DNA from 4 places in the Phosphitispora fastidiosa genome. Region 2 is predicted to be linked to each of the others. Evidence: riboswitches for the same ligand, from Rfam matches in the RefSeq annotation. Region 2 holds a riboswitch; each other region holds the start of a gene.

Region 1 (6,472 bases), on a different contig from region 2:
GAACTATATTTAACTCCAGATCCCCTTCGGCAGTAGCTGCCACATTCTCCAAAGCGCCCTGCTGCCAATCTTCATAGGTTGTATCAGTATGGCTCCAGCCTGATGATGATGTAAAGTTAACGGAAACCGTATTGCTGACACCTATGTTGTCTGCGGCATCATATGCTTTGGCTGATAAAACATAAGTACCCGTTAAATCAGTTGTATCCCAGCCATAAACGTAAGGGGCCACCAAGTCCTCGCCAACCAAAATATCATCAATATAAAATTCGACATTGGTAACACCAACTTCATCGGTGGCTTCGGCAATAATATCAGTTGGGCCTGTGACAGTTCCTTCAGAAGGTGAAATAATGCTGACAACAGGAGGTGTAAGGTCACTGTCAGCCTCCAAAGTCAAAGATAAGCTTACATCATGGGTTATATCTTCTTCAATGGGTATATTAATGGGCACATTATTGTTCACAGTTACTGTGCTGCTGCCTAAGGAATAAACGTTCCCTTCTGCCGTAAAATCTGATACCTCTATTTCATGGCTGCTGCCGTCAGGATACTGTGTGGTATCCCAAACATAGTTAAAGGTTATGTCGGTGGACGGTTGCGCGAGGTATACACTGTCCTTAGTTGATTCATCGATGGCTAATGTGACCTCCCCTGACAGAGGCTCGTCACTGCCGGCCGTAATTGTATAGACAGCGCCACTTACTATACTACCATCCACAGGGCTAGTCACAGCAATATTCGCAGGTACTTTCACACTTATACTGCTGCTCGTGCCTGTGTTGCCTGCCGCATCATCTTCCGCCTCAGCAGGACTACTTAAGCCAACATTGGTTATTGGAAACAAATAAGCAGGAAATACAATAAGAATGCTTAAAATAATGCTTAAAATTCTTTGATATAAGTTAAGCCTTCCCCATTTAATCATTAGCAGTTCTCCCCTTTACACCTAATTCAAAGTATTTCTTTAGCAAATGCCAAAGTTTCCAAATCCTTGAATGTATTTAACAAATTTACTGTTTTTTCCTGTAATATCGTCCTCAAATGCGGCTTTTGGGGGTTAAAATGCGGTTTTGCGGGGTTAAAATCTGGGAACAAAAAAAAGAGGTCTGACAATATCAGCCTCTCTTGAATTAACTATAATAATTTCTATAATATTCAATTCTCCCAAAAAACAAAAGTGGCCCTCAAGTCTCCTATTAGACCCAGGGCCACTCCGTTTTCGGTTAACTTATTCTCTTATCTAGCAAATACATGGTTGCCAATTACTTTGGTGACAGGCAGTGTCTTAATCCACTTATCCGAACTTATATCGGGGTTGTAGAAAAAGAGCGCCCCGCCTGTCGGGTCTTCGCCTTTTAGGGCACGTTCAGCGGCATAAAACGCTGAACGGTCCGGTTCCAGGTCAATCTGACCATTAGAGACTGGAGTAAACTGGTATACACCCTTGGTCCTCTGAAATATGATTTCCCTTATTGTTGAAGGAAAATGCTCGCTCTTCAGCCTGTTTAAGATAACCGCACCGACTGCAATCTGTCCGCTCAGCGGCTCACCCCTGGATTCGGCATGAATCATTTTGGCCAGCAGCAAAATATCACTACTGCCAAAGGATGCGTTTCCGCTGAGTACCGGCTGGACCCGATGGTCTGCCGCGGCGCTGCCGTCCGTTAGAACAAGCCTCATTCCGGGAACAATCAGGTCACCAGACAGGTTGTTCCGGTTTTTTATTTCTGTCACCCGGACACCGTACTTCCGTGAAATACCGTAAAGTGTTTCCCCTGTCGTCACAGTATGAATAATCCCTGCTTCCACAGGAATATTCAGCTTCATTCCAGGCATGATAACAGTGGAACCCAGTTTATTGGTCTTCATGATTGCACTATAGTGCAAGCCGAATCTCTTTCCTATTTCATAAAGGGTATCCCCGGGTTTAACCGTATAATCGGCAGCTTCGCCCGCATATGCAAAACAGGCTGAGAAAACAATGGCAACCATAATTATGCTAATTAAAGCAATTTTTTTCAAGTTATCAACCTCCTTCCCGGATTATACCCAGCATTATTATGAACAATACTGGAAAATTTTAAACATTTCCGTTGGCTCTAGGAAATGACCCTGGGCAATATAGTGAAGCGTTGTACCGATTTTCAACACTGACGCCGGAGAAATCTAACCTTGTTCCTAGCGAAGTCCGGGAACACCGCCAATTCGCCTTCCATGGCTCAGTGGCGGCGCGGGCCGTCCTTGGCCCGTGTCCCGCTGCGTGAGACTTGGCGCTTTAGCGCCTTAGTCGAACGGCGCACTCCTTGCGGGTGCACTTCGCTTAGCGGAACTGCGGTAATATGTCTCACGGCATCAGTGCAAGGAAAATCTTGTACAACGCCTCACTACATTTAGCGGTCATTTCCAAGAATCAACGGCTAATGTAGAAACAAAAAAGTCCAAGGCGCAAAACCTTGAACTTAAAGGAGTTTATATTTCCTAGAGACTTAATCTTTATATTTTATCCTGGAGTTTAATTTCCTACCTAAATTGGTTAACCAGTTCCTGCATCCGTGACGCCATCCGGGTCAACCCTTTTGCCGATGTGGAGATATTGTCAATAGAACCGGCAAGCTCCTCGGTTGACGCCGATACTTCCTGCACAGAGGCGGCATTTTCCTGGGAAATGGAAGCGACATTCTGGATGGTTCCATTGACCTGTTCACTGGAAGCAGAAATCTGCTGGGTCGCCGCTGAGTTTTCCTCAGTTATGGCGGCAACATTGTTGACTGCATCGGAAACCTCGCGGCTGCCGTTCATTATCTCATTTATAGTGTCGGTAATTTTGCCTACATTTTCGGCTGCGGTAACAACTCCATTGACAATTTCGCCTAAAGCCTGACCGGCTTCTTCAGCCAGTCCGACCCCTTCTGAAGCTTCCCGGGTCCCTATTTCCATTGAGTCCACCGCAGTCTTGGTTCTTTTCTGGATATCAGTAATCAGGTCAGCGATTTCCTTGGTAGCCTTCCCGGACCGCTCGGCCAGTTTCCGCACCTCATCTGCCACCACTGCAAAGCCCTTGCCGTGTTCACCGGCGCGGGCTGCTTCGATAGCGGCATTCAACGCCAGAAGGTTTGTCTGTTCAGCAATTTCGTCAATCACCTGAATGATTTCCCCGATTTTTTGCGACCTTTCCCCCAACTGGTTCAGGTTTTGTGCAGTCTCCAAGACGGCAGTCCTGACTCTGTTCATCCCTTCAACTGTTTTGTTCATTGACGTCCCGCCATTTTGAGCCAGGTTTCCGTTTTGCTGCGAAACCTCCCTGACAATTTGCATGCCTGCAGCCATTCTGTCCATTTTGGCTGTCATTTCATTTACCATCTCAGTGGTTTTGACCACATTATTGCTCTGTTCCTGCGCCCCGGAAGCAATCTGCTCAATAGACAGGCCCACCTGTTCCATAACCCCAACAGCCTCATTGATAGTCTTAGCCTGCTCTGTTGACCCTTTAGCTACCTGATCAATGGCAACGGCGATTTGCCGGAATGAGGCAGAGCCGGTTTCTGATATTCTTTCCAGCTCCGTGCTGGTCTCAGCCAGCTGTGACGCATTCTCCTGCAGCATTTTGATAAAATTCTGCCGTTCCTCAAAGAAGGAGTTTAAGTTTTCCGCCAGCATCCCGATTTCATCTTTCCGTTTTACTCTGAGGCAGATACGAGCCCCCGTGTCACCGGAATTGGCCAGAATAACACCATTTAATATGGAACGGATAGCATTTGACATACCGGCGCTGGGAATCCACCAATAAATTATGCCAAAAACAACAAAACCGGCTGCCAGCATCCAATCCACACTATTCAGACGTGAAACCATTCCAAAGGCAATAATGGTAGCATAAGCCCATATTGGATGAAGGATGCCGGAAAACTTCTTCAGAATATTTACTTTACTGCCAATAACAACATTAATTGCCAGACCTGCCAGGGAAACAACCAGCATAACTGTGCTCAAAGAATTCCACTTATCCTGATACAATACCGCAGGCACCAGGAAAACCAGTAAAGAAGCATAAATTGCAGGAAATATGTATTTGAGGTTAAAGCTTACCTGGGTGAATACGTGGCCCTCAAGGCCCAGGTTTTCTAAAAAGTTAAGTTTATAGGCTTGTTTTCCCAACCTTTAACCCTCCCGTAATAGAAATTCCCATACCCCATCAGCAGAATTCTTATGTAAGAGGAGATTAGACTCCTATCGGACAAATTGGATAAAACCGTTCCGGCATCCCGAAACGGTTTTATCCAAATCCGGCAGCCTGGCAGTCATAGTAAAATTACCTTAGACCCATAGCTTTGTGCCCCCGTCTTTCAACGGGTTTACCCTTGTCTTATTATTGATTTATGGTTTTACGGATAACATTTTTCAATGACTGCACTGAGAAAATTACTGCTGCAGGTCTTTCAGCGCCTTAACCATGTTCAGGGCATCTTTCAGGGCATTGTTGGCATCCTTGGCAAAGCCGTCAGCGCCCCACTTGTCAGCCAGATCCTCAGATACAGGAGCTCCACCAATCATGATTTTGCAATTGGGGTTCTTTTCCTTAATCTTGGCGATAATGTCTTTCATACCAACCATGGTAGTTGTCATCATAGCTGAGAGAAGAACCAGCTCGGAATCGGTTTTCAGCTGCTCTTCAACAAACTTGTCCATAGGAACGTCACGACCGAGGTCATGAACATCAAAACCGGCTACGTCAAACATCATCTTAACGATGTTTTTACCGATGTCATGAACGTCGCCCTGAACAACTCCCATTACTACGGCGCCTTTAATACCGCCTTCTTTTTGTATGATATGGGGCTTCAGGATATCGAGGCCGGCATACAGAGCATCTGCACACATCAGCATTTCAGGAACGAAATACTCCTGCTCTTCGTACAGCCTGCCAACTTCGTTCATACCTTCCACGAGACCGTCAAATACTGCGTCATAAGCGTCGAGACCTTCGTCAACTACAGCCTGAGCCGCTTCTTTTACTGCATCCTCATCGTAATCAATAACTCCCTGCTTTAACGCTTCCCATAATTCTGCTTTCTTGTCTGCCATTTTTGTCTCCTCCTTCAATTAATTATTAACTTTTCTTTCAGAGCATCCCGGTCAAAATCTTTTCCGATAAAGATAAGCTTGCTTTCTTCAGCCTCTGGGAATTCTTCAAAATCATAATTCCCCTGGACATAATCCATTTTCTCGAAGCCGCCGCCGTTTTTTTTATATATCCCTTTGGCCCGGTAAATAACGCCATATTTCCCTGCCTTCATTTCTTCCATAATCTCAACCAGCAGATTATGATCAAAGGCCTCATCTGTAGTTATGGCCACTGAGTCAAAGTCATGGTCAAAATGCAGGTGCAGGTATTCGGTGCCATGTTCCCTGATAAAGTCAGGCAAATCAGTTTCACAATTAACCGTTGTCAGGATAATGGCATGGGAATTGTATTTCCGCAGCTCTTCCTCAATTGCTTTAATTGTTTTTTCATTTACCAGGTCGGCTTTGTTAATCAGGATAATGTCTGAATTGGCAAGCTGGTCTGTATAAAAATCACCGAACAAGCCAGAGTGTATATTGGACAGGAAACCGTCAGCATCCACGATACCGATAATTGCTTCAAATTCAAGCTCATACTTTTCCTTAATCGGTTCCAGAGCTTCCAGTATCCCCGATGGGACTGCCAGTCCGGAAGGTTCTATAACCAAACGATCCGGGTTGAACTTGGTTTTAATTTCCTTGACTGCCGACACCAGGTCTTTGGCCAGGGTACAGCAGATACATCCACTGGGGAGTTCCACCATATCAACCACATTGCCTTTGTTGACAGCCTCTGCATCAATCCCGATGTCACCGAATTCATTTACTATCACAGCCATGTTCCCATCGGCTTTTTTCAAAACATTTCTTATGCAGGTTGTTTTTCCGGCCCCTAAAAATCCACTGATTATTTTTATCTTCAAGGTTCCACCCCCCGCCTTTTGGGCATATTTACAGGTTGTCTTTCGTCGCTTTTACGTTAACTTATATACCTATAACAATGCTTTACCTGTACTTCTTTTAGCGGTATGAACCATATGCTTTGGCAGCATCCATAATGGCTATTGCATTCAGCAGGGAACCATTTGGTGGGAACTCGCAGCCTGTTGAAAGGATGAAGCCGCCATCACAATCTTTAAAGTATTCAATGAACTCACGGGTATATTCCATTACACCCTGCGGATCAAGGGTCATACCCACTTTTGCGGGATCCATGGAACCAATTGAAACGATCTTCTTGCCCCACTTGGCGGCATGCTCTTCCCACGACTTGCAGTCAGCAGCCGGGTAAGCATGGGAGATGGCCACAGGGTCGGTATATTTCTGCTGCACGTCGAAATAAATGCCGCCGCCGCAGTTGTGCAGTACCAGCGCGCCTCCGGCTGCTTTAACGGCATCGGCAATCCGC
Region 2 (6,472 bases):
TTCCCCTTACACCGAAGGTAATTCGGTGACACTGGCTAGTAACAGCTTTGATACCTGGTTCGGTTTCCAGGGTACTGTTACCGAAAAATATACAGGAATAATTGTCAGGACTGTTCTGGGTGATGACCAGACCTACTACTATTACCCTAAAGTTGGCAATACGGTTGCCGGGGCTGTATACCTGAGATTTGGACAAGGCACATACCGGGTGGATTTCAACCTGGTAAAACCGGGTCAGGCCGGTACGATTGCGTATGATTCGCTGGCCAGAGCACAGATTGAGAACACTGACAACGGTGATAAGAGATATCTGCTCCCTTCATGGGGGATTGAAAGCAATAACCCAGTAATAACCAATAAAGCGCGGCAGATAGTAGGACAAGCCGGGGATGACTACAGCAGGACCAAAGCCATTTTCCAGTGGGTCAGCAAAAACATGGTTTATGACATGGACAAGTTTCGCCGCGGTGAATTTTATGATAATGACGGCGCTGTGAAGGCTCTACAGACCCAAAAAGGGCTGTGCCGGGACTACGCAAACCTGGTTACCGCAATGTGCCGGGCCGAAGGGATTGAAGCCAGGACCGTAATCGGAGAGGCCGGGACCGGGGGAACCTGGTACGGGCACGCCTGGAACGAGGTCCGGATTGGCGATAGATGGGTCACCATGGATACAGTCTGGAAGGTATTTGACCAGGATGCAGGGATTTTTGGAACCACCCATAAGAAAACCCAGGAAGTCTATTAAACATTCCTCGAACCTCCTTTTTTCTGAAGCGACCGCACACGATGCGGTCTTTTTTTTGTGTCTTGATCAAAGAGAGGTTAAACACATAGCAAATTAAAACAATTATACTTGAAATATTTGTTAAGAAAGTATATAATTAATTAATAAAAGTTTCAGGTTACTTACTTCAACTAAGTAAATATCATTATTCAGATAAAGGCAAACCCATTGAGAGGTGGGGGCGCAAAACCACGGGTCTGGGATAATATCCCTGACAGCCGGGTTACCGGAGAATAGCAGCGTGGTGATTTTGGACGGCAATGTGAGCCTGTTCCCGTTAACCCGGGGACAGGCTTGTATTTTTGTTATTTTACAGGCATTTTTTACGCGCATTTTCTGCTTGTATTTTTGCAGGATTTCACCAACTGATGAACATGTGTTTACTTTTTTTACAGGTCTATATCTGCAAATGTCCTTAATTTGACAATATAACAGCAAAAAAAATACAAGGGAAATAAAGGCTTTTTGAGAATACAGTTACAATGAATGATTTTTTAGGTTTGTGAAATTTCTGACAGGTGTAGTTCTTTTTAAAGAAGGTCCGCATATAATGACCATGTATTTATTTTGGGGGAGGAGAGGCTTAGATGAGTGTTACCGTGCCTGAATACGGGTTTCCGGCCAGTTACAATGAAAATTCTGTCATGCTTCTCGTAAGAGATCCACACTGTATTTTTACCTACTGGGAGATTTCCAATGAGCAGATGGACTTGGTAGCCGGGGAATTTGGACGACCCTGGGGGGAAATACAACTTACGCTGCGTGTTTACGACTTGACCGGGCTTGGTGAGGACAGGAATAAAGCCCATGGCAGTTATGACCTCAACGTACATTCCTTGGCAAATAATTATTATATTACTGATGTCAAGGCAAACCATTCTTATTGTGCTGACCTGGGTGTTTTTTCTCCTGACGGCAGGTTTGTCTGCCTGCTCAGGTCTGATGTTATCCAGACACCGCGGGACAGCCTGGCTGACGGCTCGGGACTCGTCATGGCGGATCTGCTGGACCGGTTGTCCGGGAAGAAACCTGCGGAATGGCCGACAGAACAGGAAACCTTCAGCAGTGACGGCGTTTATATCAATTCCAATAATAATGACAGTGAGGAGGATTAAGATGCTAAGAGGCTATCTTGCGCTTGTTTTACATGCACACCTGCCTTACATACGGCATCCTGAAAAAGAGAATTACCTCGAAGAAAAGTGGTTCTTTGAGGCCCTTACCGAAACCTATATACCGTTGATTAAGATTTTTGATGGTTTGTTGGATGATGGCGTGGATTTCAGGGTTACAGTATCCTTGTCCCCGCCATTGATTTCGATGATGGCAGATGACTTGCTGCGGAAGCGCTACCTTATGCACCTCAATCAACTTATTGAACTGGCCGGCAGAGAGACTGAACGGACTGCGGGGAGTGAATTTGAGGACACGGCTCATATGTACCTGGAGAGGTTCCGGGAAATCAGGGATATTTTTGTGAACAGGTATGGAACTAACCTGCTTCAGGCTTTCAGAAAATTCCGGGAAAAGGACTGTGTTGAACTTATCACAAGCTGTGCCACCCACGGTTTTCTTCCTCTAATGAAGAGAAAAGAGAGCATCAGGGCACAGGTTGCTGTGGCTGTGGACCTGTTTACCAGACATTTTGGCAGCCCGCCCAGAGGTATCTGGCTGCCTGAGTGCGGGTATACCCCTGGGATAGATGAAATCCTCAAGGCTTATGGGATCCAGTTTTTTTTCACAGATACCCATGGGATTATGTTTGCAACTCCGAGTCCGGTGCACGGTATATATGCGCCGCTTTACACACCCGGAGGTGTTGCTGCTTTCGGGCGTGACCCGGAAACTTCCAAGCAGGTTTGGGATATGAACCAGGGTTATCCGGGTGATTATTGGTATCGTGAGTTTTACCGGGATATCGGTTATGATCTGGACATCGACTATGTCGGGCCATATGTGGGGGAGAACAACCTGCGTATAGATACCGGCATCAAGTATTACCGCATCACCGGGAAGACGGACCAAAAGGAGGTCTATAACCCTGCAGCTGCGGCGGACAGGGCGGCAGAGCACGCCGCCAACTTTATGTTTAACAGGGAAAAACAGATGCAGCACCTGGCCTCCCGGATGGACCGGCTGCCGATTGTTGTTTCAACTTATGACGCTGAGCTATTTGGCCACTGGTGGTATGAAGGGCCTGACTGGATTGATTTCCTGCTGCGGAAGCTGCATTATGATCAGGACACAGTAAAAACAATTACCCCCTGGGAATACCTGAACCTCTACCCGACAAATCAGGTGGCTTCACTACCTATGGCCAGTTGGGGCCATAAGGGATACAACGAAGTGTGGCTTTCACCTCCCAATGACTGGATCTATCGGCACCTGCACAAAGCCGAGACCCGCATGACAGAGACAGCCCAGGCTAATCCGGGTGCAGAAGGACTCAGAAAACGGGCGTTAAACCAGATGGCCAGGGAACTGCTCTTGGCCCAGAGCTCGGATTGGGCCTTTATAATGAAAATGAAGACGGCAGTAGGGTATGCCGAGAAGAGGACCAAGGACCACATTGCCAGGTTCAGCCGCCTCTATTGGGCTCTTACCAACGATGATCTCAATGAAAATGAAATTTCAGTTTTGGAGCATGCCGACAACATATTTCCGGACATCGACTACCGGGCTTACCAGCCTGATACTCCGACAGTGGTGTCACTCACCAGGCGCGGTCAGGGAACTGTACGTAAGAACAGGAAAATTCTAATGCTGTCCTGGGAATTCCCGCCAAAGACAGTTGGCGGTCTGGCCAGACATGTTTATGATCTCTCAAGGGCGCTGGCTGCCCAGGGGGAGGAAATACATTTGATAACGTGTTATGTTCCGGGAGCCACTGATTATGAGAGGGTTGATGGGGTGCATGTCTACAGGGTCCAGCCCCGGCAGTGCGATTCCGGGAATTTCCTGAGGTGGGTTGAGTGCCTCAATACTGCCATGGTGGAACGGGCTCATGGGTTGGTCAGGGAACACGGCTTTGACCTCATTCATGCCCATGACTGGCTGGTGGCGCAGTCAGCAAAGGATCTGAAGGACAGATACCAGATTCCCCTGGTTTCCACAATCCATGCCACCGAATACGGGAGGAATCGGGGTATTCATAATGACATTCAGCGGCACATAAACCAAATAGAGTGGCAGCTTACCTATGAGTCCTGGGAAGTTATCTGCTGCAGCAGATATATGGCCAGGGAGCTTGCCCAGGTATTTCAGCTTCCCGCTGAAAAGATCAGAATAATTGCCAATGGGGTTGAAATCAAGAATGTTCAGCCAAGAGCGGTTGACCCGGGTTTCCGCAACAGCTATGCAGCGCCAAATGAAAAAATGGTATATTTTATCGGACGGTTGGTAGCTGAAAAAGGGGTCCAGGTTTTGATTAAAGCAGTCCCCAAAATATTGCGGAAGTTTCCCGATACCAAATTTGTCATTTCCGGTAAAGGGCCCTACCAGGACCATCTGGAAAATCTGGCTGCAAAGCTGGGGGTAAGAGAAAAGGTTTATTTCACCGGGTTTGCTAATGATGAAACCCGTAACCTGCTGTTTGCCGGGTCTGATATTGCTGTGTTCCCCAGTTTATATGAACCCTTTGGAATAGTTGCTCTTGAGGCGATGGCCACCAGGGTGCCGGTAATTGCCAGTGAAACCGGCGGTTTGGCTGAGGTTATCGAACACAGGATCGATGGTCTGAAGGTATCTCCGGGTGATGTGGAAGGCCTCGCAGGAGCTGTTGTCAGTCTCCTGGGTGATCCGACCCTGGCACATCAGATAAGCCAGGCAGCCTGGGATAAAGTTAATTCCACATATAACTGGGGCGTGATAGCAGCAGAAACTATCAATGTATACAATGAGATTATTTCTGAGGCAAAAAAGGTAGGCTATGCTGCCGGTTAAATGCAAAATTTGATAGGGAGGTTTGTCTGATGAAGGCTGTGATAATGGCAGGAGGCAAAGGGTCAAGGCTAAGGCCTTTAACGTGCAACAAACCCAAGCCTATGGTGCCGGTTTTGAATAAGCCGGTTATGGAGTATGCTGTGGAACTCCTGAAAAGACACCACATCACAGATATTGCTGTGACCTTACAGTATCTTCCTGAGGTAATCAAAGACCACTTTGGCGATGGGTCAGACCTTGGTGTTAACCTGAGGTATTTTGAGGAAACAATCCCCCTGGGGACAGCCGGAAGTGTGAAAAATGCCGAAGAATTTCTTAATGAGACTTTTCTTGTCATCAGTGGTGATGGGATTACTGATTATGACCTTACTGAAGCGGTTGAATTTCATCGGAAACAGGGCGGCATTGTCACCCTGGTGATGGCCAGAGTCAGGAACCCGCTTGAGTACGGGGTGGTTATGTGTGATAATAACGGACGCATTACACGTTTTCTGGAAAAGCCGAGCTGGGGCGAGGTTTTCAGTGATACTGTGAATACGGGCATATACATCATTGAGCCAGAGATATTCGAGTATTTTGAGAGGGACACGTTCTTTGATTTCAGCAAAGATCTTTTCCCACTGCTTATGTCCAGAGGAATGCCCATGTTTGGCTATGTGGCTGAGGGTTACTGGTCCGATATCGGGAGCCTGGAGCAGTACCGCCAGACCCAGTATGACCTGATGGATGGCTTGCTCCAGGCAGCGATTCCAGGGAGAGAACTGGCCGAAGGCATCTGGGTAGGGCAGGGTACGGTCCTGGAACCCGGTGTCAAGTTTGCCGGAAGGCCTATTTATATTGGGAATAACTGTAACATAGAAGAAGGTGTTGAAATAGGGAGCTATACGGTGCTGGGTAACAATAACACTATCAGGGCCGGAGCCTCCCTTAAACATACCGTGGCCTGGGACGGCAGCTTTATAGACATTGGTGTTGAGCTGCGGGGAGCGACAATATGCAATCACAACAGGATAATGGCCGGGACGGCCATGTTTGAGGGGGTTGTTACCGGAGACAACAATTACTATGGCAAAAGAGTGATTGTGAAACCCCGAGTTAAAATTTGGCCTGATAAGATGGTTGAGGATTATACGATTTTAACCGAGTCCCTTATTTGGGGCGGAGACCGCCGTAAGAGTCTGTTTTCAACACATGGGGTTGCCGGACGGGTAAATGTGGAGGTCTCCCCGGAAATGGTTGTCAGGCTGGCGGTTGCCCATGGTTCAACAATACTTCGGGGGTCCCATGTTGTGGTCAGCAGTGACTGCCACAGGCCTTCAGAGGTTATCAAGAAAGCATTTACACCAGGCCTTCAGGCTGCCGGAATCAATGTATATGATGTGGGTGTGGCTACGACCCCGATTACCCGCTATGCCGTCAAGAGTCTGAACGCAAAGGCCGGAATTCACATCAGGATGCTTCCTCCACACGACCGCGGCAGGATTATCATTGAATTCCTTGATGAAAAAGGGATCAACATCAGCAAGGATTTTGAGCGCAAGATTGAGAATACATATATTCAGGAGGATTTCCGGAGAGCGGATATCAGGAACCTGGGAGAAGTCAAATATATGCCGCAGATGGCGGAAGCTTACAGAGAGGGACTACTGCGCAATATTGACAGGGATATGGCTAAAAGGTGCCGCGCCCGTCTGTTGGTGGCGTATGACTATCAAAACCTCGGCTGGTTTCTTCCTCCTCTGT
Region 3 (3,735 bases), on a different contig from region 2:
TAGCTATACCAGTTTCATATAAATATGGAACCGCTAGGAGTAGATACTTCATTATGGCATTTATGGCGATCCCTATATCGATTCCTTATTTATTAAAAATTTTTGGGTTAAATATTAGTATTAAAAAAGTAATTACAAATACGACTTTATTCTGGACAATAAGCATAACTTTAGTTTTAATTCTATTTATAGTTTCACTATTACTATCAACAAAAATACTAAGAGGCTTAGAGAGTGGGAAAATGCCTGATTATTAGGATGACTTTGGTAATTTTTACACCTCACAGCAATAGTGAGATTCGGAGTCTGTCCGACGAAAGAAAGGACTTTTGGCCATCAGCGTCAACTACTACTATAAGCAAAACCGGTAGCAAAGGTGTATTTGATGGCTAAATTCAAGCCTTATTACTGGAACTAGGAATACTTTTTCCGAGATATTTAATCGAGTTGGTGCCCGGAAAATCATTTAGCGCGGCTTGTAAGTGATATTGTCGCCAAACTAATGATCAAGCCGCATATTCCCCAAGCCGCATATTCCCCAAGCATAAACCCATGTATCCGGCAAATCGGCTACGAGCCATACCTTATATAGAATGGAGTGTTGTCTTAAATGGGCTTTACTTTATCCCCCCAGAAGATTGTTTTTTTGTTCTTATTTGTTACATTGGCAATTGTTTTATTTAGATTAAACTCCAAAAAAAAGTAATCCTTTGATTTTTTAGCAATTCTTGAACAAACCATATCTCGTCTTCAACAGTCAAAATTAACTTTCCGGAAGTCATGACCTTGCATGAGGGTTTGAAGACTTATCCATAAGTGATAACTTCAAAATGCGTAGGCACACATCAATTGCGGATAACTCAATATTATTTGAGTAATTGAGTATTCTTAGGAGCCTTGATTAGGCCAAAACTATAGTTTTAATGATGCAAGTCCTCACAACAGCATCAAGCGTCAGACAGAACTGTTGAGTATTAATTGTACTAGCATTTACCGCCGGCCCCCTGGTCATAAACACCATTTCCGATGAGGACTTATTTGCCATGCGCCGGACGGCTCACCCCACGGATGATCTCCATTCCACTGATTTAGTCGATACTGGTGGGTGATTGCCCTGGTATTCAACTCTAAACCTCTCTTGGGAGTTTTTCGACCATGGTCGAAAAACTCTAGTCTAATTTAGAGTATTGTCTCAAACAATTAGGGAAGTTTCCATACACTGTCTTATTTGACGCTTACGGTTTGTCTGGGATAAAGGAAGAAGGATATTGATTGACAAGATTAAACTAGTCTTTAGCTGAAAATTTTAGTATAATAACTAATAAATACCAAACAAAATGAATTAAAAAAGGTAAACTTGTTGAAAAACGGACACAAAGCTGCGGGTGTATGTAAAACGAGTAATAATATCTCAATGATAGCTAGGTTGTTGAATTAGGCTCACTGTTGCTATTTACAACATCAGTGGCCTTGTTTATTTATAGGTGATGTATCATCTTGCCGTTTTAACTACCATGTAGGGTTGCTTTTAGTATCGGGAAAACTCGATCAGTTTTTTGGATTAGATACCAAGGAAGGAAGTGATTAATTTTGCCGGTTAAGATTGTCATGGCAGACGATGAACAAGGAGTTTTATTATTGCTCGGCTCATTTCTTAGCGAACTTGAAGATGCTCTGGTTGTAGGAACAGCGAAAAATGCCATTGATGCAATAAAGCTTGTCAAAGAGAAAAGCCCGGACGTAGCTTTCTTGGATATCGAACTGCCTGATATGATTGGGATAGAGTTAGCTGAAAACCTGAGAGAAATAAAACCCGATTTAGCTGTAGTTTTTATCACCGCCCATCAAGAATATTCCCTAGATGCTTTTAGACTTTATGCTTCAGATTATATTTTGAAACCTATTGATCAAGAACGAGTAAAAACAACTTTCCGGCGTATTCAGCAAATGCTAAAAATTCAGAAGAATAATCCATCAAACTTGAATTTGCAAACAGCCAGAATTTCTATAAACTTGGGCAATGAACGGGTCTTTGTGAAACTTAATGAGATTTTTTACATAGAGAAAGCTGGTCGTCATACTTTTATTTACTGCAGCGATGGCAAATTTAAGACGCGGGAAACTCTGCAGGAGTTGGAACAACACTTAGGGAATGGTTTTTTTCGCTCCCACAAATCTTATATCATTAACACTGACTGGATTGAACGAATAGTCAATTACCCCAATTCCTCGTATTACGAGGTTAGATTTAAAAATTGTCAAGGTAAGGCATTGCTTAGCCGTGACCGAATACAAGATTTGATGTCGTATTCCGACCTTAACGTCTTAAGGGGGTAATGGTAATGGATCTAATGCCACTGATACCCTTTTTGGGCGAATCTCTTCCTGAGAGTTTAGTTTTATATTATATGGTACTGGCTCTAATAGGCAAAAAGGAATCTCCTCTGTTTGTTATAACTCTTTCTTTGTTAACTTCCCTGTTTTCTTTTGTTGTCCGTTCAATACCAATGGTTTTTGGCATCCATTCCATCTTACAGGTAATATTGATGGTTATTTTTTTAAACCTTTTTTTAAAATTACCTTGGCGTGCAGCTTTAACCATTATGGTGCTGGTAAGTGCAATCTTGGGATTGGCAGAGGGTATTTCCGTTCCTTTTTTGGCTTGGATTTTTTCTTTTAAACTAGAACAAATTATCTCTGATCCTTTGCTTCGAATTCTATTTCCTTTGCCACATTTACTTTTATTGGCAGCCTTAACCCTCATTTTTATCAAACGCCAATGGCGGTTGCCACTGATTATACGACTAATCGAAGCGAACAATGGGGCAAAAGGGGAAAAAAGGCAGTTGCTTAGCCAAACAGGCCTTTTTTTGTTATGCCTTGTACAAGCTTTAATGCTGGCATTATTGAAGATCAGTTTTAACATCTATACCTCGGGCTTATACTACAGCTTTACCCTTGATACTTTGGTACAAATTAGCAGCGCTGTCCTAATGGTTTCAACGGTAGCTACTATTTTTGTAGCCGGTTACTTGCAGCGGGTCACAGAACGGGAGGCCAGGCTAGCAACAGAATTACGTCATGTCAGAGAGAGGCATAATTTGAATTTGCGATTACAGGTTGAACGGCATGATATCTATAATCACCTTTCAGCTATTTATGGCTATTTAAAATCAAGTCATTACGCACAGGCTGAAAGCTATGTCGAAAATTTATATCAAACGGTCCGCTATATTGAAATTCTCTTAAAAATTGATCCGCCGGAATTGGCTGCTATTCTAAGTGTAAAACAGGAAGAAGCAAAAACCAAAGGGGTTGAATTTCATTGGCAGGTAAAAATGGAAGGCAATAGCTTGCCATTATCACCTGAGGATCTTACCCATTTGGTTGGAAACTTAATGGATAATGCTTTGGAGGCGGCAAAAGCCAACTGCTCTCCGAGGGTAGATTTGACTCTCATCTGCAATAAATTTGGTTTGCAGGTTAACGTTGCTAATAACGGTGCCCCTATTCCTCGGGATATTAGGCATAGTATCTTTGCGGCGGGGTATACAACAAAAGATACGAATCATCATAGTGGCCTGGGGCTTTTTATAATTAAGCAAATTATAGACCGCCATGGTGGCCGATTAGAATTAAAAGAACCTGAAAACTATCCCGGAGTGGAATTTAAAATATACATACCATGGAGTAGTTATATGGATTGATTCCAGATAACGAAAAGGGGAATCTTTT
Region 4 (2,654 bases), on a different contig from region 2:
TGATTTCCTGCAGAAGCTTCCGATCCGGGTAGCGGTTTATAAATTCGCCAAAGGTGTCCAACACCAGCCTGTCCAGTGTATCTGTCAGAACGATTTTGTCCGCTTGCTCCTTTTTCAGCATGATAAAGCTCGCAATGCTGGACGGAGACTTCTCAAAGTAGTATTCCTGGCGCTTTCCGTCAAGACCGTACATATATCCGATGATTAGCTCCTTCTTTAGCAATTCAGTCAATGCTTCCTTTTCCATTTCGTGTTCCTCCCTGATATTTTGAATTTAATCCCAGAAGGATGCGGCAGGACGGAAAAGACCGCCCTGCCGCATAGTTTCCAAGATCAAAAAAATGATCTGCTTGTTCTTCATTACATATTAACGCTTCTATTCGACACTACTTCCCGAAGCGAAAAAAGCCTTACGGCTCTCAGTGCGGCAGCATAAACGGTTTGCCGGTTGAGCAAACGCCATAGGAATTTCACCTCTCCCAGGATCTCTGCGAGCCGCCCCCATTGCTTGAGGTCTGTGGCTGGACGGAAGTAGCATTGTCACTGTCCATTTCATTGCGAAACAGTCCACCACAGACTGTTTTATGACCAGGCGTTCCCGCTCGTCACCTTCGATGCCATCGGTTCGACGGATGAAATTCATCCGCAGGCAGTCTTGGCGCGCCCGTCAACGTCGCTGCCGCTTTTCACACGGCTGGACAGCTCATGTATTTATGCTGCCGGATATGTAATTTTCAAAGAGCAAGAGAGAGAACATAAAAACCCCCTCACTTCTATAGGGAAAAAATGAGGGGGTTGCACGGAAAAATTCTTATTTTTCCATAAGTTTTTTTATTTTGCCAAGGATTTTTATCTTTCTGTCATGGATGGTCATATAGGGACTCCCTGTTTCCGCCGAAAACTGACGCTCGCTTTTGCCCCTAAGATACAACTCCTCGATGAGCGTTCTTTCCGACTTGTCGAGCATTTCGAGGCATCGGTACAGCTTAGCGATCATCATCCTTTTTATGATCGCGTCCTCCAGGGACTCCATCATAGTGGATATTATGTATTCCACGGAAACGCCGTTCTCGATACAGCCTTCGAGCGAGATGTTGTTTTCTTCTGATAGCTCGTCCAGGTATTTTTCCCTGTCCCGGCACTTGTAATATGCTTTATAGACCTCCTTTGTCACAGAAACGCGCTTGCCTCTAACCAGCAGAGTATATTTTTTGCCATAGTTTTCCATCGACTTGTCCTCCATTTCGAGATCTTTTAAATCTGAAAAATGAAGAACAAGCGGAGGAGAGCGGCACCTTTCGAATGTAACAATGTACCTATTTGTCGTTTTTTCTCGAATAAATGTGATTTTTGTCAAAAAGAAAACCGCAATCTGCGTATTGCAAACTGCGGTTTTCCAGTCAATATGTGTGTGCTGCAATATGAAAAATCTTATGGATGCGCATAAAGCCATAAGGCCGGAGAGTGCATATTCGTACCGAGAGAGATAATGCTTGCGTAATTTTTTTCATGTGCCAATCCTCCCGATGCTTGTAAACAGTCTCAGGTTGCGCATGAGTGTTGTATTACCGAAATTCTCAACCATGGCAAACAAAAAAACCCGCCGCTATAAAGGGCAGGTTTAATACTAGTCTCTGCGGCAGCTAGGCTATCATAGTGCAGCAAGCACTTTAGACCCTATGGCTTTGCGTCCCTGCCTTTAGGCAGGTTTGCCCTTTTCGCTGATTATTCTATTTTTATCATCAAGTAAGTTTTTTCTAAACTTCATTATCGATTGAATTCGATTAAATCTCTTGCATTTACTGGCCAAAATATTTACCATAAGAGAAAATTTTTACTTTAATACTTTTTAGGAGGTTCCGGTTGATAAAACATAAACATGCTGTTTGTCCCAATATTCGTCATAGCGACCACAGTCAATACTGCTGCCAATCCTTGGAACATTATTTTAGTCATAATCTTCCACATTCTGTCTCCCCCCTTTCACTTTAAATGTAAGTAAAATGTCCCATAATCCTATAAACCTATGTCCCAACGGTGTTAGAGTAAATGCCTGCCACAATAGTGCAAACGCCATTGTCCAGCCAATCAAACTGTCAGTTCCCAGAATAGTTAAGATAATAGATATCATCACTACTGCAATTAGCGTATACCAACGAAAGGCTACTTCTTTAGCTCTGCTGCTAAAAGGCTTATTAAGGGGAGCCTGGGGTGAATAATACCAATATAAAAAAATGGATAGTACCGATATAGCAACCAAAACGATTGTTGGTAATAAGCGGATAAAAGGATGGACAGTTTTAATTGTGTAACCTAACGCTGTAAGTATTAGCACACTTGTTACCAGACACCGATAATATGCAGAGCAATGCGCTCCACCGGATAATGTACGAATTAAGCCAGTTACTACAAGTAAAATTGCAACTTCAAGGACGACACCCAGCATCGCTGCTATCAAAAATAGAATGCTTAATTTTAAGATACTGCCCAGCAAAATTTCAGCACCGAAGGCCAGAAATTCCACTTGATCAAGTCTGGAAACTTTTTTTGCAACATATGATCCAACAACTCGTCCTAGTTTATGAATTGAAACTTCATGCACCTTAAGTCACCTCTATTTTATCGTACCAGCCATCCTCAATATTTCACATAGC

Evidence for each region. A riboswitch is a leader RNA that binds a small molecule or an ion and turns the genes downstream of it on or off. The one in region 2 is predicted to bind cyclic di-GMP.
Region 1: another riboswitch for cyclic di-GMP. It lies ahead of Ga0451573_RS10240 (methyl-accepting chemotaxis protein); the one in region 2 lies ahead of Ga0451573_RS02815 (DUF4912 domain-containing protein).
Region 3: another riboswitch for cyclic di-GMP. It lies ahead of Ga0451573_RS18725 (LytR/AlgR family response regulator transcription factor); the one in region 2 lies ahead of Ga0451573_RS02815 (DUF4912 domain-containing protein).
Region 4: another riboswitch for cyclic di-GMP. It lies ahead of Ga0451573_RS17980 (sigma-70 family RNA polymerase sigma factor); the one in region 2 lies ahead of Ga0451573_RS02815 (DUF4912 domain-containing protein).

What each region holds. Positions count from the first base shown of each region.
Region 1 is NZ_JAHHUL010000009.1:122,002-128,473, reverse strand. It holds partial or broken gene Ga0451573_RS10250 (Ig-like domain-containing protein) at 1-928, opposite strand, end outside; gene Ga0451573_RS10245 (cell wall hydrolase) at 1,240-2,025, opposite strand; gene Ga0451573_RS10240 (methyl-accepting chemotaxis protein) at 2,524-4,158, opposite strand; cyclic di-GMP riboswitch class I at 4,286-4,370, opposite strand; gene Ga0451573_RS10235 (cobalamin B12-binding domain-containing protein) at 4,423-5,085, opposite strand; gene Ga0451573_RS10230 (CobW family GTP-binding protein) at 5,100-5,987, opposite strand; gene Ga0451573_RS10225 (uroporphyrinogen decarboxylase family protein) at 6,085-6,472, opposite strand, start outside.
Region 2 is NZ_JAHHUL010000002.1:87,952-94,423, reverse strand. It holds gene Ga0451573_RS02820 (transglutaminase-like domain-containing protein) at 1-748, shown strand, start outside; cyclic di-GMP riboswitch class I at 936-1,018, shown strand; gene Ga0451573_RS02815 (DUF4912 domain-containing protein) at 1,375-1,902, shown strand; gene Ga0451573_RS02810 (1,4-alpha-glucan branching protein domain-containing protein) at 1,904-4,729, shown strand; gene Ga0451573_RS02805 (sugar phosphate nucleotidyltransferase) at 4,759-6,472, shown strand, end outside.
Region 3 is NZ_JAHHUL010000038.1:52-3,786, reverse strand. It holds partial or broken gene Ga0451573_RS18730 (ABC-2 transporter permease) at 1-257, shown strand, start outside; cyclic di-GMP riboswitch class I at 1,341-1,434, shown strand; gene Ga0451573_RS18725 (LytR/AlgR family response regulator transcription factor) at 1,591-2,337, shown strand; gene Ga0451573_RS18720 (sensor histidine kinase) at 2,343-3,707, shown strand.
Region 4 is NZ_JAHHUL010000028.1:132-2,785, reverse strand. It holds gene Ga0451573_RS17985 (recombinase family protein) at 1-247, opposite strand, end outside; gene Ga0451573_RS17980 (sigma-70 family RNA polymerase sigma factor) at 812-1,228, opposite strand; cyclic di-GMP riboswitch class I at 1,636-1,724, opposite strand; gene Ga0451573_RS17975 (cyclic lactone autoinducer peptide) at 1,840-1,968, opposite strand; gene Ga0451573_RS17970 (accessory gene regulator ArgB-like protein) at 1,949-2,602, opposite strand.